One region of the Enterobacter sp. SCRI0065 genome, then DNA from elsewhere that is predicted to be linked to it. Evidence: predicted binding sites of a transcription regulator. Region 1 holds the regulator's gene; the other holds the start of a gene.
What was found. The regulator PurR, encoded in region 1, represses purine synthesis genes. The targets are predictions, from matches to a motif close to CANGCAAACGTTTGCNTG.

Region 2: the regulator PurR is predicted to act here: its motif matches at 3,011-3,028, upstream of purM (phosphoribosylformylglycinamidine cyclo-ligase).

What each region holds. Positions count from the first base shown of each region.
Region 1 is NZ_JCBAJB010000001.1:1,091,357-1,098,862, forward strand. Features, by position in the region: gene mdtK (MdtK family multidrug efflux MATE transporter) at 1-728, opposite strand, end outside; gene AC6EMZ_RS05340 (riboflavin synthase subunit alpha) at 956-1,594, shown strand; gene cfa (cyclopropane fatty acyl phospholipid synthase) at 1,627-2,775, opposite strand; gene punC (purine nucleoside transporter PunC) at 3,073-4,272, opposite strand; gene punR (DNA-binding transcriptional activator PunR) at 4,386-5,297, shown strand; gene purR (HTH-type transcriptional repressor PurR) at 5,316-6,341, opposite strand; gene cydH (cytochrome bd-I oxidase subunit CydH) at 6,638-6,727, shown strand; gene AC6EMZ_RS05370 (MFS transporter) at 6,892-7,506, shown strand, end outside.
Region 2 is NZ_JCBAJB010000002.1:131,781-139,286, reverse strand. Features, by position in the region: gene uraA (uracil permease) at 1-441, opposite strand, end outside; gene upp (uracil phosphoribosyltransferase) at 529-1,155, opposite strand; gene AC6EMZ_RS06520 (6-phospho-beta-glucosidase) at 1,383-2,813, opposite strand; gene purM (phosphoribosylformylglycinamidine cyclo-ligase) at 3,091-4,128, shown strand; gene purN (phosphoribosylglycinamide formyltransferase) at 4,125-4,766, shown strand; gene ppk1 (polyphosphate kinase 1) at 4,974-7,034, shown strand; gene ppx (exopolyphosphatase) at 7,038-7,506, shown strand, end outside.

The DNA of each region.
Region 1 (7,506 bases):
AAGCCAAGCTGGGTCAGGCGTTTTAAAACAGCCATGTCCGGCCTGCTGAAACGTGATTCGTTACGAATATCGCGCATGGATCGCGCACGCTTCACGTAGGAAATCATGCTAAAGAACATCACCCAATACACGGCCGCCGTGGCCACGCCACAGCCGACGCCGCCCAGTTCAGGCATGCCAAAGTGACCGTAAATAAAGATGTAATTGACCGGGATGTTAACCAGCAATCCGATAAAACCCATCACCATGCCAGGCTTCGTTTTTGCCAACCCTTCGCACTGGTTACGCGCGACCTGGAAGAATAAATAGCCCGGAGCGCCCCACAGCAGTGCGCGCAGATAGCCTACGGCTTTATCGGCCAATGCCGGGTCGATGTTATCCATGGAGCGGATGATATAGCCCGCATTCCACAGCACTACCATGATCAGAATGGAGACGAAACCCGCCAGCCAGAACCCCTGGCGAATCTGGTGAGCGATACGCTCGCGTCGACCAGAACCATTCATTTGCGCAACGACGGGCGTTAATGCCAGCAGCAGTCCGTGACCAAAAAGGATCGCCGGCAACCAGATCGAAGTGCCGATGGCGACGGCGGCCATATCGGTGGCGCTATAGCCGCCGGCCATGACCGTATCGACGAAACCCATTGAAGTTTGAGCAACCTGCGCGATGATTACCGGTATTGCTAACGCTAATAACTGACGCGCTTCAATCATGTACTTCTGCACGTGAACACCTTTCATATTGTTGTTATTTGAGGGACTAAAAAAGCCGCCGTAACTGGCAGCAAGAAGAAAATACAGAGGGAATTCCAGCTATTGTAGCGGGGTTTCCCCGATTATCTAGTGAAAAAATCGCCAGAAAATGTGCTCCACTGGCAACCTGTATTTCCAACTGTTATTGTGATGGGATTAAACGGTGTTATCGCCGTCCGGAAAATACAGGAGTTGTTAGCATGTTTACTGGTATTGTGCAGGGCACAGCAAAACTGGTGTCCATTGATGAAAAACCTAATTTCCGTACCCACGTTGTCGAGCTGCCGGAATATATGCTCGATGGGCTGGAAACGGGAGCATCGGTTGCGCACAACGGTTGTTGTTTGACGGTTACCGGGATCGACGGTAATCGCATTAGCTTTGACCTGATGAAAGAGACGCTGCGCATCACCAACCTCGGTGAGCTGGTGGAAGGCGATACGGTTAACGTTGAGCGTGCGGCGAAGTTTAGCGACGAAATTGGCGGGCATTTAATGTCGGGCCATATTATGACGACCGCCGAGATATCAAAAATTCTGACCTCTGAAAATAACCGCCAAATCTGGTTTAAGGTTCAGGATCCAACGCTCATGAAATACATCCTGTATAAAGGATTTATTGGCATTGATGGTATCAGTTTGACGGTTGGCGAAGTGACACCAACCCGTTTCTGCGTGCATTTAATTCCTGAAACATTACAGCGCACCACGCTCGGCACTAAAAAACTGGGCCATCGCATCAATATTGAAATCGATCCGCAAACTCAGGCGGTCGTGGATACCGTTGAACGCGTGCTGGCGGCAAAAGAAGCGGCATTAAAGCTCGGATCTGAAGAATAATAAACGTCGCCCCGGCTTCCCGGGGCGGCTTCTTAGCGCGTAACGCGCAGTCCGTTTTCAATCCCTCGGCTGAATACTACCTGCCAAAGCTGAATATCGCGGGCGCGGAAAGCACCAGCACAGGCGTTCAGATAATAACTAAACATTCTTTTAAAACGCTCAGAATAGTTGTCGGCAATCTCAGGCCAGGCAGTCTGAAAGCGAGCATGCCATGCCATCAGCGTCGTATCGTAATCTGCACCAAAGTTATGCCAGTCTTCCATCACGAAATGCGGCTCGCTGGCCTTCGCGATCTGGCGCACTGACGGTAAACAACCGTTCGGGAAGATGTATTTGTTGATCCACGGATCGACGGTATGGTCGGTTTTTTTGGAACCTATGGTGTGCAGCAGGAAAACCCCGTCGGGCTTGAGGTTGCGGTCTGCAACGTTGAAATAGGTATTGTAGTTTTTCGGCCCCACGTGCTCGAACATTCCGACCGATACAATACGATCGAACTGGTCATGCAGGTCGCGATAGTCTTGCAGAAGAATGGTCACATCCAGCCCTTCGCAGCGCTCTTGCGCCATCTTCTGTTGCTCGGCTGAAATCGTCACGCCCACCACGCCAACGCCGTAATTTTTAGCCATAAACCAGGCCAGCCCACCCCAACCGCAACCAATGTCCAGTACGCGCATACCGGGCTGCAATTGAAGCTTTTCGCAAATCAGACGCAGTTTGGCCTGCTGCGCCTCTTCAAGTGTGGAGGCCTCTTTCCAGTAGGCGCAGGAATATTGCATTAACGGGTCAAGCATGCGCGTGAAAAGATCGTTACCCAGGTCGTAATGTTCCTTGCCAACAATCCAGGCACGCTTTTTACTTTGCAGATTTAACAGGCGAGCGGAGGCGATACGCAGCGTATCTTTGAGATGCCGGGGCAGTTGATTTTCAAGCCCGGCGCGCAGAACGGTGTTGAAAAAAACATCCAACTGCTCGCATTCCCACCAGCCATCCATGTAGCTTTCTCCCAGCCCCAGGGAACCTTCCTGTAAAACGCGCTTAAAAAAATCGGGGTGTTTTACCTGGATATCCGAAGGGGCAGGACCGTTAATGGTGACGCCTGCTCGACTCAATAATTCACTGACGATTCGTGACCAATTATCGTCCCGAATGCTGACTTCTTCTATACACGATGAACTCATAGCTTCTCCATCACCTGATGTGATCAGAACCTTCAAACAGCGTAGCCGCTTTTTATGGTTTGTGAGAAATCTCACGGGATTACCCGCGAGGCTAGTATCCGACGTAGAACAGAGGAAGGGAGAAAACCCTTGCCGAAAATCCATCCATGGTAAAACGGGAGCACTCCGGCTCCCGTTAACACATAATATTTATCGTATTTATATGAACCGAATTTAGTATAAGCCTCAAAAATCTGTCATTCAACTGAAAATTGTTAGCATCCTAATCACCGGTTTTTCACATAATTGCGTGCGCCACTATGCCTGCGATGATTCTGGTTGTGTACCGTCATCACTTTGCTTTTTTACGGTGGATTGCAGGCGATAACCCAGCGCTGCCAGCGCCACGGTAACCAGCATCACGCTGGTGGTGGTCATCAGTGGAGTGGCAATGAGAGCCGAGACAATCAAACTTGCCAGGAAGCACAGGCCCAGTTGCAGGGTATTTTGCAGGGCGGCGGCTCTACCGGTTGCGTGCGGGAACGGACGTAAAGCCTGGGCAACCACGATAGGATAAATGGCACCGTTTGCGACGGCCATAATGCAGAAGGGAATAAGAATCTCTGCCAGGGCAACATGGGGAATAAAACCAACGGCAAAGGTCGCAACCACGCTCAATGCATAAAGTACCAGTAGCCACGGTAGCATTTGTTGTCCCTGCCATTTTTGCAGCGCCGCGCGACAGCCATAGCCACCCACCAAAAAAGCGATGGTTTGCGGAACGTAGCTCAGACCAATAACCGCAGGGCTGTAGCCCATATCGTGCAAGATAAACGGTGAACCGGTGAGCCAGGCAAAGAAGCTCGCTGAGCAGGCGGCATAAATCAGCACATTACCGCGATAGTCGCGTGAGCGCAGCAGCGACATAAAGGTGACGCGCGATTCCTCGGGGTCGGCGACTTTCGGCTGAGCCGGTTTTAGCGAGAACGCCGGAATCATCAAGATCAGGGTAATAATAAACAGCGTGGCGAAGATCGCCTGCCAGTCAAAGTGGACCAGGATCCAGCTGCCCAGCAGCGGCGCAAGGGCGGGTGAAAGGCCAACCAGCGGCATGATGGTGGCAAAGATTCGGTTCACGCGCGAAGCCGGATAGTAATCGGTTACCAGCGCCTGCCAGGTCACTGCGGCTGCGCATACGCCAAAGGCCTGAATGAAGCGCAGCACCAGCAGCCAGGTTGCGTCACGGACCCACAACATGCCTAAACTGCTCAGGGCAAAAATGGTCAGACCCAGCAGCAAAATTGGCTTTCGGCCATAGCGATCGGAGAGCGGCCCCCACAGAAGTTGGGCAAACGCAAAGCCTGCCAGGAACAAGCTCAGGCTGGCACTAATGGCAGCGGCAGGCGTCTGTAAATCTGCCTGCATCGCTGCGAAGGCGGGGAGGTACATATCGGTCGCTAAAAAGCCCAGCACGCTTAAGCCAGCGAGCCAGACCATAAATCCTTTTCCAGGTTGCATTATTTTTTTCCTAATCAGGGCAGGTGTTCTTTGGCGCAGAGTGTAGGGAGTGCAATCCCCCTTGTGAAACGCTAATATTTGTCTGGTGCATTCAAAATATTTGTAGGCAGAAAATGTGGTCTGAATATTCCCTTGAAGTGGTCGATGCCGTCGCGCGTAACGGCAGCTTTAGCAGTGCGGCGCAGGAGTTGCATCGCGTCCCGTCAGCGATCAGTTATACCGTGCGCCAGCTTGAGGAATGGCTGGCGGTGACACTGTTTGAACGACGTCATCGCGATGTCGTTCTGACGCCTGCCGGGGCATGGTTTTTAAAGGAAGGCCGATCTGTTATCAAAAAAATGATGATCACCCGTGAGCAGTGCCAGCAGATTGCCAACGGCTGGCGCGGGCATCTTTCTATTGCTGTGGATAATATTGTTAAGCCTGAACGTACCCGACAGATGATTGTCGATTTCTATCGGCATTTCTCAGACGTGGAGCTGCGTGTTTCCCAGGAAGTTTTTAACGGGGTGTGGGATGCGCTATCGGATGGGCGAGTCGAAATGGCCATCGGGGCGACCCAGGCCATCCCCGTCGGGGGACGTTATACGTTTCGCGATATGGGCACGTTGAGCTGGACCTGCGTAGTGGCGAGCCACCATCCTTTGGCCACGATGGCTGGGCCATTGAGCGACGATACGTTGCGCAACTGGCCTTCGCTGGTGCTTGAGGATACCTCCCGCTCACTGCCAAAGCGTATCACCTGGCTGCTGGACAATCAGCGACGCGTCGTTGCGCCTGACTGGGAGTCATCGGCAACCTGCCTCTCAGCGGGATTGTGCGTGGGTATGGTGCCTGTACATTTTGCCCAACCGCGAATAGACAACGGACAATGGGTGGCGTTGACGCTGGAGAACCCCTTCCCGGATGCGGCGTGTTGCCTGACCTGGCAGCAAAACGACATGTCGCCTGCGCTCGCCTGGCTGCTGGATTATCTGGGGGATAGTGAAACGCTAAACAAGGAATGGCTGCGGGAGCCGGAATAACCGGCCCCGCAGAAAAGATTAGCGGCGGTAGTCGCGGAATGGACCATCGGCGACCGAGCGGCGTTCAATCAGGCGCGGATGCACTTCGATGGACTGCGACTCTTCGCGTTTGCTGACGATTCTGTCCATCAACATATTGAACGCCGTTTCACCCAGCGAATCTTTTGGCTGATGAATGGTGGTCAACGCCGGGGTAAAGAAACGAGCGTTGCGCACGTTATCATACCCGATCACTGAAATATCCTGCGGCACACGCAGTCCCAGCTCGTCAGCGGCGCAAAGCGCACCCATCGCCATGATATCGCCGCCGCAGAATACGGCAGTAGGGCGATGCGGTTGGGAGACGATTTGCTGCATGGCGCGATAACCCGATTCTGGTTCAAAATCGCCCTGAACGATCCAGTTTTCTGGAACGGCGATCAATGCTTCTTCCATCGCCTTCATGAAGCCCGCCAGACGACCGGCACCGGTGTTGCGCTCAAGCGGACCCGGAATAACGCCGATTTCGCGATGGCCGCGTTCAATCAGGTAGCGACCCGCCATATATCCGCCTTCAAAAGCGTTGTCGTTGACGGAATCGGTGAAATCAGCGCGCGTATCACCCCAGTCCATGACGACCATCGGGATATGACGGTACTCTTCGAGCATCGAGAGTACGGATTCAGGATATTCGGAACACATAACCAGCAAACCGTCTACGCGTTTTTGCGCCATCATGGACAAGTAAGCCCGTTGTTTTTCCTGACTATTCCAGGCATTACCCAGAATCAAGGTATAGCCCTTCTGGAAGCAGTTTTTCTCTACTGCTTCGATTATCTCGGCAAAATAGGCCGCTTCGCTACTGGTCGCCAGCAAACCAATTGATTTGGTGTGGTTGACCTTAAGGCTGCGCGCCACGGCGCTAGGAGAGTAGTGCAGCTCTTTAATCGCTGCCCAAACGGCGTTGCGCGTCTCTTCTGCTACAAAACGAGTTTTGTTAATTACATGTGATACGGTTGTAGTGGAAACGTTTGCGCGTTTCGCTACATCTTTAATCGTTGCCATTAGCTGTCACTCCAGACCATATCCTAAGCTCCTGAAAAATTGAGAGGTAAACGTTTGCCTTCTCTCACCCTTATCTCGCAAAGTGAATTGCGATACGCCGGGAAAACGACACAGGACGTCAGGAGGGGGTCAGTGGCCGGTACGCTTATAAATTTAGCGTGGAATTTTGTCTTATCTTGATGAAAAGGGGAAGCGTAAAAACACTTATCAGTCTAAATCCAGGAAGATTTTTGGGATAAACTGTGTAAAAATGAGCAAGCTCACTTTTCATGTGGGGATTAAAAGGAGAAAAATTGATGAATACCGATCTTAAGTTTTCGCTAACCACCACTTTCATCGTGCTGGCTTTGATTGTTGCGGCAAGCTTTACGGCAATACTGCACTGATTCAAACGGGGGAGAGCGTTCTCCCTCGCTTTCTCCCCGCCATTGTTACTCCCTCTGCAATAATCTTTTGCTATTTTGTTAACTTCTTATTTTTTGTGATTGATGTCATGCTTTCGGCATATTTGTTCTGTGTCGCGTAAAGACACGGCATCCGGAGTTAATGAATGAAAATCAACTTTCCTCTGTTGTCCCTGGCGATTGGCGCTTTTGGCATCGGCACCACTGAATTTTCCCCTATGGGACTGCTGCCGGTAATTGCCAAAGGTGTGGATGTTTCTATTCCTGCCGCGGGTATGCTTATCAGCGCTTATGCCATTGGCGTAATGATTGGTGCGCCATTGATGACGCTGCTGCTTTCGCATCGTGGGCGTCGCAACGCGCTGATCTTCTTGATGGCTATTTTCACGCTGGGAAATGTGCTCTCTGCGCTCTCACCGGACTACACCACGCTGATGCTGTCGCGCATTTTGACCAGCCTGAACCATGGTGCATTCTTTGGTCTGGGTTCGGTCGTGGCCGCAAGCGTGGTGCCTAAACATAAGCAGGCCAGTGCGGTCGCAACCATGTTTATGGGCCTGACGATCGCGAATATTGGTGGCGTGCCGGCAGCAACATGGATGGGTGAGACCATTGGCTGGCGAATGTCTTTCATGGCGACAGCCCTGCTGGGCGTGGTGGCGATGGTGGCACTGTTCTTCTCTCTGCCTAAAGGAGGAGCCGGTGAGCGTCCTGACGTGCGTAAAGAGCTGTCGGTTTTGCTTCGTCCTCAGGTGTTGTCC
Region 2 (7,506 bases), on a different contig from region 1:
TAACAGTCCCGCCATATTTGCAGCAACACCCGCCAGTTCCAGACCGATGACGGCAACGATTGCGCCCATCGCGGCCGGTGGGAACATCACGTCCAGCCAGCCGGTACCGGCTTTTTTGACAATGAAAGCAACGATGCAGAAAAGCACACCACACATAATAAAGCCACCCAGCGCCACCTCATATCCCAGCGGCAGCAGTAACAGCACCGGCGAGATAAACGCAAAGCTTGAACCCAGATAGGCCGGGATTTTGCCTTTACAGATGAAGAGGTACAGCAACGTCCCGACGCCGTTAAACAGCAATACGGTAGCCGGGTTGATGTGAAACAGGATTGGCACCAGCACGGTTGCGCCAAACATGGCGAACAGGTGCTGCAAACTAAGCGGGATCGTCTGCAAAAGCGGCGGTCTTTCACTCACCCCGATAGTACGGCGCGTCATAGTGTTTTCCTTAAAGTTTGTGGGTTGGTTGTGTTTTTATTCAAAAAAAAGCCGACTATCAAAGTCGGCTTCTTATTCGTTATTCGATTATTTCGTACCAAAAATCTTATCGCCGGCATCACCCAGCCCCGGGATAATGTACCCGTGCTCGTTGAGCCCCTGGTCGATAGAAGCGGTATACAGCTCCACGTCCGGGTGCGCTTTTTCCAGCGCCGCGATACCTTCCGGTGCAGCCACCAGAACCAGCACCTTAATGCTGTTGCAGCCTGCGTTTTTCAGCAGGTCGATGGTCGCGATCATAGACCCGCCGGTTGCCAGCATAGGGTCAACCACCAGCGCCATACGCTCGTCGATGTTAGAAACCAGTTTCTGGAAGTAAGGAACAGGCTCCAGAGTTTCTTCGTTACGGTAGATACCGACAACGCTGATACGTGCGCTCGGCACGTGCTCCAGGACGCCTTCCATCATGCCCAGACCTGCGCGCAGGATTGGCACAACGGTAATTTTTTTGCCCTTAATTTGCTCAACCTGTACCGGGCCGTTCCAGCCTTCGATGGTCACTTTTTCAGTCGCAAGATCGGACGTTGCTTCGTAGGTCAATAAGCTTCCAACTTCAGAGGCCAGTTCGCGAAAACGCTTAGTGCTGATGTCATGCTCACGCATCAGGCCCAGCTTGTGTTTAACGAGTGGGTGCTTCACTTCCACAATCTTCATTTTCATTCTCCTCTGAGGTGGCTACCGCAAAAAAATCGCCGGATTATACCGCTTTTTACGAAGTGCGCCATACCCATCTTGTTTGACGTACATCAAGCAAAGTGGTTTAGAGACAAAAAAAGCCGGAGGGAAGCTCCGGCTTTAGTGCGGGGTTCTGCCCGGTGGCGCGGCGCTTATGCGGGCCTACGAGTAGTGTAGGACGCGTAAGCGTAAGCGCCACCCGACAACTAAAGGTTATCGCCGTTGCTGGCAATCACCTTCTTATACCAGTCGAATGACTTTTTCTTGCTGCGGTTGAGCGTGCCCTGACCTTCGTTATCTTTATCCACAAAGATAAAGCCATAACGCTTTTTCATTTCGCCCGTTCCGGCAGAAACCAGGTCGATACAGCCCCACGGGGTGTACCCCATCAGATCGACACCGTCCTCAACGACGGCTTTTTTCATCTCAGCGATATGCGCCGCAAGGTAATCAATACGATACTGGTCATTCACCGTACCGTCGCTTTCCTGAACGTCGATCGCGCCAAAACCGTTCTCAACAATAAACAGCGGCAGCTGATAATGATCCCAGAACCAGTTCATGGAATAGCGCAGGCCCACCGGGTCAATCTGCCAGCCCCAGTCAGATTTCTCCACATACGGGTTGGATACCAGGCTTTTACTTTCGTCGTAGTCCAGCTGCGGGTTATCCGGCATCGCTTTGGTGGCGAACGACATGTAATAGCTAAAACCGATGTAATCGACACAGCCCTGCTTCAGCGCGGCGATATCTTCTGCGGTGATATCCAGTTCAAAACCACGACGCTCAAAGTAGTTAAGCAGGTGCTGCGGATACTTGCCGCGCACGTGAACATCGGTGAACCAGTAGCGACGATGCATGGCGTTCATCGCCATCATGATATCGTTTGGCGCGCAGCTGAGCGGATAAATAGGACACATGGCAATCATGCAGCCGATCTGCAGCGAGGGGTTAATTTCACGCCCGGCCTTGACTGCCAGAGCGCTCGCCACCAGCTCATAGTGCGCCGCCTGGAACATGACCGGCTCGCGATCTTCACCTGGCTCATACTTCAGGCCAGAGTTGGTGAACGGGGCGAAATCTTCGTGGAAGTTAGCCTGGTTATTGATCTCGTTAAAGGTCATCCAGTACTTCACTTTGTGCTGGTAACGTTCGAACGCCACGGTCGCAAAGCGCACGAAGAAATCGATCAGCTTACGGTTACGCCAGCCGCCGTATTCGGTGACCAGATGGAAAGGCATTTCGAAGTGCGACAGGGTAATGACCGGCTCGATACCGTATTTCAGGCATTCGTCGAACAGGTCGTCATAGAATTGCAGGCCGGCTTCATTGGGCTCAAGCTCATCTCCTTTCGGGAAGAGGCGCGTCCAGGCAATAGAGGTACGGAAACATTTGAATCCCATTTCGGCAAAGAGTTTGATGTCCTCTTTGTAGCGATGGTAGAAGTCGATAGCCTCATGGTTCGGGTAGTTTTTACCCTGCAAGACGCCGCTGGTGATTTCTCGCGGCACGCCATGCGCCCCCACAGTCATCACATCTGCCACGCTAACGCCCTTACCTCCTTCTTTCCAGCCGCCTTCCAGTTGATGCGCTGCGACCGCGCCGCCCCACAGAAAACCTTCTTTGAATCCTGACATGCCTTTTCCCTCATTCTGCGTTATTTTCTGCAAAAACAGTTACAGAAACCGGTTTCAGTGAAATCATGTGCAATGGCTTAACGGGTTGCAAGCACATTACCGAAACCGGTTTCATTTTCGTGAACGGAGTCAAACTTGAGCACGCGCACTGTCAATCTGGGTAAATTTTCAGCGACACAGTAGGTTCGCAGATTAGGCTCGCAAACGTTTGCCTGGACTGTTAGAATTGCGCCGATTTTTCTTACTATCGCAATGCAATCGCGTGGGGACTTGAGCCGTGACCAACAAAACTTCTCTCAGCTATAAAGATGCCGGTGTTGATATTGACGCAGGTAATGCGCTGGTTGACCGAATCAAAGGTGAGGTAAAAAAAACCCGCCGTCCTGAAGTCATGGGTGGCCTGGGTGGATTCGGCGCACTGTGTGCACTGCCACAAAAATATCGCGAACCTGTTCTGGTTTCTGGCACTGACGGCGTGGGAACGAAACTTCGTCTGGCGATGGATCTTAAACGTCACGACACCATCGGTATCGACCTGGTCGCCATGTGTGTGAATGACCTCATCGTGCAGGGTGCAGAACCGCTCTTCTTCCTCGACTATTATGCGACGGGCAAGCTGGATGTTGATACTGCGGCAAGCGTCATTAGCGGTATCGCAGAGGGCTGTGTACAGTCTGGCTGTGCGCTGGTGGGTGGCGAAACGGCAGAAATGCCTGGGATGTACCACGGTGAAGATTATGACGTCGCGGGCTTCTGCGTCGGCGTGGTAGAAAAATCAGAAATTATCGACGGTAGCAAAGTCACCGATGGCGATGTGCTGATTGCACTAGCCTCCAGCGGCCCGCATTCGAACGGCTATTCGCTGGTGCGTAAAATTCTCGAAGTGAGCGGCTCTGACCCAGAAACCACTCAGCTCGAAGGCAAGTCCCTTGCCGATCATCTGTTGGCTCCCACCCGCATTTACGTGAAAAATATTCTTGAGCTGATTCAGAATGTGGACGTTCATGCGATCGCCCACCTGACCGGCGGCGGCTTCTGGGAAAACATTCCGCGCGTACTGCCTGACAATACGCAGGCAGTGATTGACGAAGCCTCCTGGCAGTGGCCAGCCGTGTTTAACTGGCTGCAAACGGCGGGCAATGTGAGTCAACATGAGATGTACCGCACCTTTAACTGCGGCGTGGGCATGCTGATTGCGCTGCCTGCGAGTGAAGCGGATAAAGCCATCGAACTGATGCAGGCAAAAGGTGAAAACGCGTGGAAAATCGGTATCATTAAAGCGTCCGATTCCGAACAGCGTGTGGTCATTGAATGAAAAATATTGTGGTGCTCATTTCCGGTAACGGAAGCAATTTGCAGGCCATCATCGACGCCTGTAAACAGAAACAGATCAAGGGCACCATACGGGCAGTTTTCAGCAACAAGGCCGACGCGTTCGGCCTTGAGCGAGCGCGCGAAGCCAGCATTGCCGCGCACGCGCTGGAAGCGAGTCAGTTCTCAAGCCGAGAAGCTTTTGACCGTGAGTTGATGCAGGAAATCGATGCCTATGCCCCAGATGTCGTCGTACTGGCCGGCTATATGCGCATTCTTAGCCCCGCGTTTGTTTCTCATTATTCTGGTCGCCTGCTGAATATCCACCCTTCTCTACTGCCAAAATATCCGGGTCTGCATACCCATCGCCAGGTGCTTGAAAACGGCGACGAGGAGCATGGCACGTCTGTGCATTTCGTTACCGACGAACTCGACGGCGGCCCGGTGATTCTGCAAGCTAAAATTCCGGTCTTTGAGGGCGATGATGAAGATGACATCACCGACCGCGTTCAGGCACAGGAGCATGCTATTTATCCGCTCGTGGTAGGCTGGTTTATTGATGGCCGACTTGAGATGCGCGAAAATGCCGCGTGGCTGGATGGCACGCTCTTATCGCCGCAGGGTCATGCCTGCGACGAATAAATAATGAAGCCGGCAATTGCCGGCTTTTTGTTGCCCGCTAAACCAAAACCGCTTAAAAACCAGTGCATTCAGCGCTGATTTTCCCTCTGTGCAGTCGGTTTACTGTCATACTTTTCTGGCACAGTTGGACATATCGTGGAAAAGCTCGCCATAATAAGGCGAGACGGATTTACCACGTCCTGTGATTGAACTGGAGTGTGAGTTGTAATGGGTCAGGAAAAGTTATACATCGAGAAAGAGCTAAGCTGGTTAGCATTCAATGAGCGCGTGCTTCAGGAAGCGGCTGACAAGAGTAATCCGCTGATTGAGCGTATGCGTTTTTTGGGTATTTATTCAAACAACCTGGATGAATTCTACAAGGTTCGATTTGCCGAACTCAAACGTCGAATCATCATCAGCGAAGAACAAGGCTTAAACTCGCATTCGCGTCATTTGCTTGGCAAAATTCAGGCACGCGTGCTGAAAGCCGACCAGGAATTTGATGGTCTGTATAATGAGCTGCTGTTAGAAATGGCGCGCAATCAGATCTTCCTGATCAATGAACGTCAGCTTTCTGCCAATCAGCAAACCTGGCTGCGTCACTATTTCAAACATTATCTGCGCCAGCACATCACCCCTATTCTGATTAATCGCGAAACCGATCTGGTGCAGTTCCTGAAAGATGACTACACCTATCTTGCGGTTGAGATTATCCGTGGCGATGCCATTCGTTACGCGCTGCTGGAAATTCCATCAGATAAAGTCCCGCGTTTTGTTAATCTGCCACCGGAAACTCCGCGCAGACGCAAGCCGATGATCTTGCTTGATAACATTCTTCGCTACTGTCTTGACGACATTTTCAAAGGCTTCTTCGATTACGATGCTCTGAACGCCTATTCCATGAAAATGACCCGTGACGCCGAGTACGACCTGGTGCACGAGATGGAAGCAAGCTTGATGGAGCTGATGTCTTCGAGCCTGAAACAGCGCCTGACCGCAGAGCCGGTACGTTTTGTGTATCAGCGCGATATGCCAGACGCCATGGTGGAAATGCTGCGCGACAAGCTCACTATCTCCCGCTATGACTCCATCGTACCGGGCGGTCGGTACCACAACTTTAAAGACTTTATTGGTTTCCCGAACGTCGGCAAAGCCAATCTGGTCAACAAGCCTCTGCCGCGCCTGCGCCATATTTGGTTCGATAAGTTCCGTAACGGATTCGACGCCATTCGCGAGCGCGACGTGCTGCTCTATTATCCTTACCACACGTTTGAACACGTGCTGGAACTGCTGCGTCAGGCTTCATTCGATCCGAACGTGCTGGCAATTAAAATCAACATCTACCGCGTGGCAAAAGATTCGCGCATTATCGATGCGATGATTCATGCCGCGCACAACGGCAAAAAAGTGACCGTGGTGGTTGAGTTGCAGGCACGCTTTGACGAAGCCGCCAACATTCATTGGGCGCGTCGTCTGACGGAAGCCGGTGTGCATGTTATCTTCTCGGCACCAGGGCTGAAAATTCACGCCAAGCTGTTCCTGATTTCGCGTAAAGAAGGCGAAGACGTTGTGCGCTACGCCCACATCGGAACCGGTAACTTTAACGAGAAAACCGCGCGGCTTTATACTGACTACTCGCTGCTGACCGCCGATGCGCGCATCACCAACGAAGTCCGCCGGGTGTTTAACTTTATCGAGAACCCCTATCGTCCTGTGAACTTCGACTATCTGCTGGTTTCCCCGCAGAACTCTCGCCGCCTGCTGTATGCCATGATCGACAAAGAGATCGCCGCCGCACAAAAAGGCGAGCCGTCCGGTATCACGCTGAAACTCAACAACCTGGTGGATAAAGGTTTGGTCGATCGCCTTTATGCTGCATCCAGCTCCGGCGTTCCGGTGAACCTGCTGATCCGCGGGATGTGCTCACTGATCCCAGAACTGGAAGGCATCAGTGAAAACATTCGCGTTATTAGTATTGTTGACCGATACCTGGAACATGACCGTATCTATATTTTTGAAAATGGCGGCGAAAAGCAGGTTTACCTTTCTTCTGCCGACTGGATGACGCGTAACATTGATTACCGAATTGAAGTTGCCACACCGCTGCTCGACCCGCGCCTGAAGCAGCAGATCCTGAATATTATTGATTTGCAATTAAGCGACACCGTTAAGGCGCGGTATATCGACAAAGAACTGAGTAACCGCTATGTGCAGCGCGGCAATCGCCGTAAAGTGCGCTCACAGCTGGCGATTTACGACTATATCAAATCACTCGAGCAACCTGATTAACCTATGCCGATAAATGATAAGACCCCACGACCGCAAGAATTTGCTGCCGTCGATTTAGGTTCTAACAGCTTCCATATGGTCATCGCCCGCGAGGTCGATGGCGCCATGCAGATCATCGGTCGCCTGAAGCAGCGCGTCCATTTGGCCGATGGTCTGGACGATAAGAACATGCTCAGCGAGGAAGCGATGGAGCGAGGCTTAGCCTGCCTGTCGCTGTTCGCTGAACGCCTGCAGGGATTCTCTGCGTCGAGCGTCTGTATTGTTGGAACACATACGCTGCGCCAGGCGTTGAACGCGCCCGAGTTTCTTAAGCGCGCCGAAAAAGTGATCCCCTACCCGATTGAAATCATCTCTGGCAATGAAGAAGCGCGTCTGATCTTTATGGGCGTTGAGCATACTCAGCCGGAGAAAGGCCGTAAGCTGGTGATCGACATTGGTGGTGGTTCAACGGAGCTGGTGATCGGCGAAGATT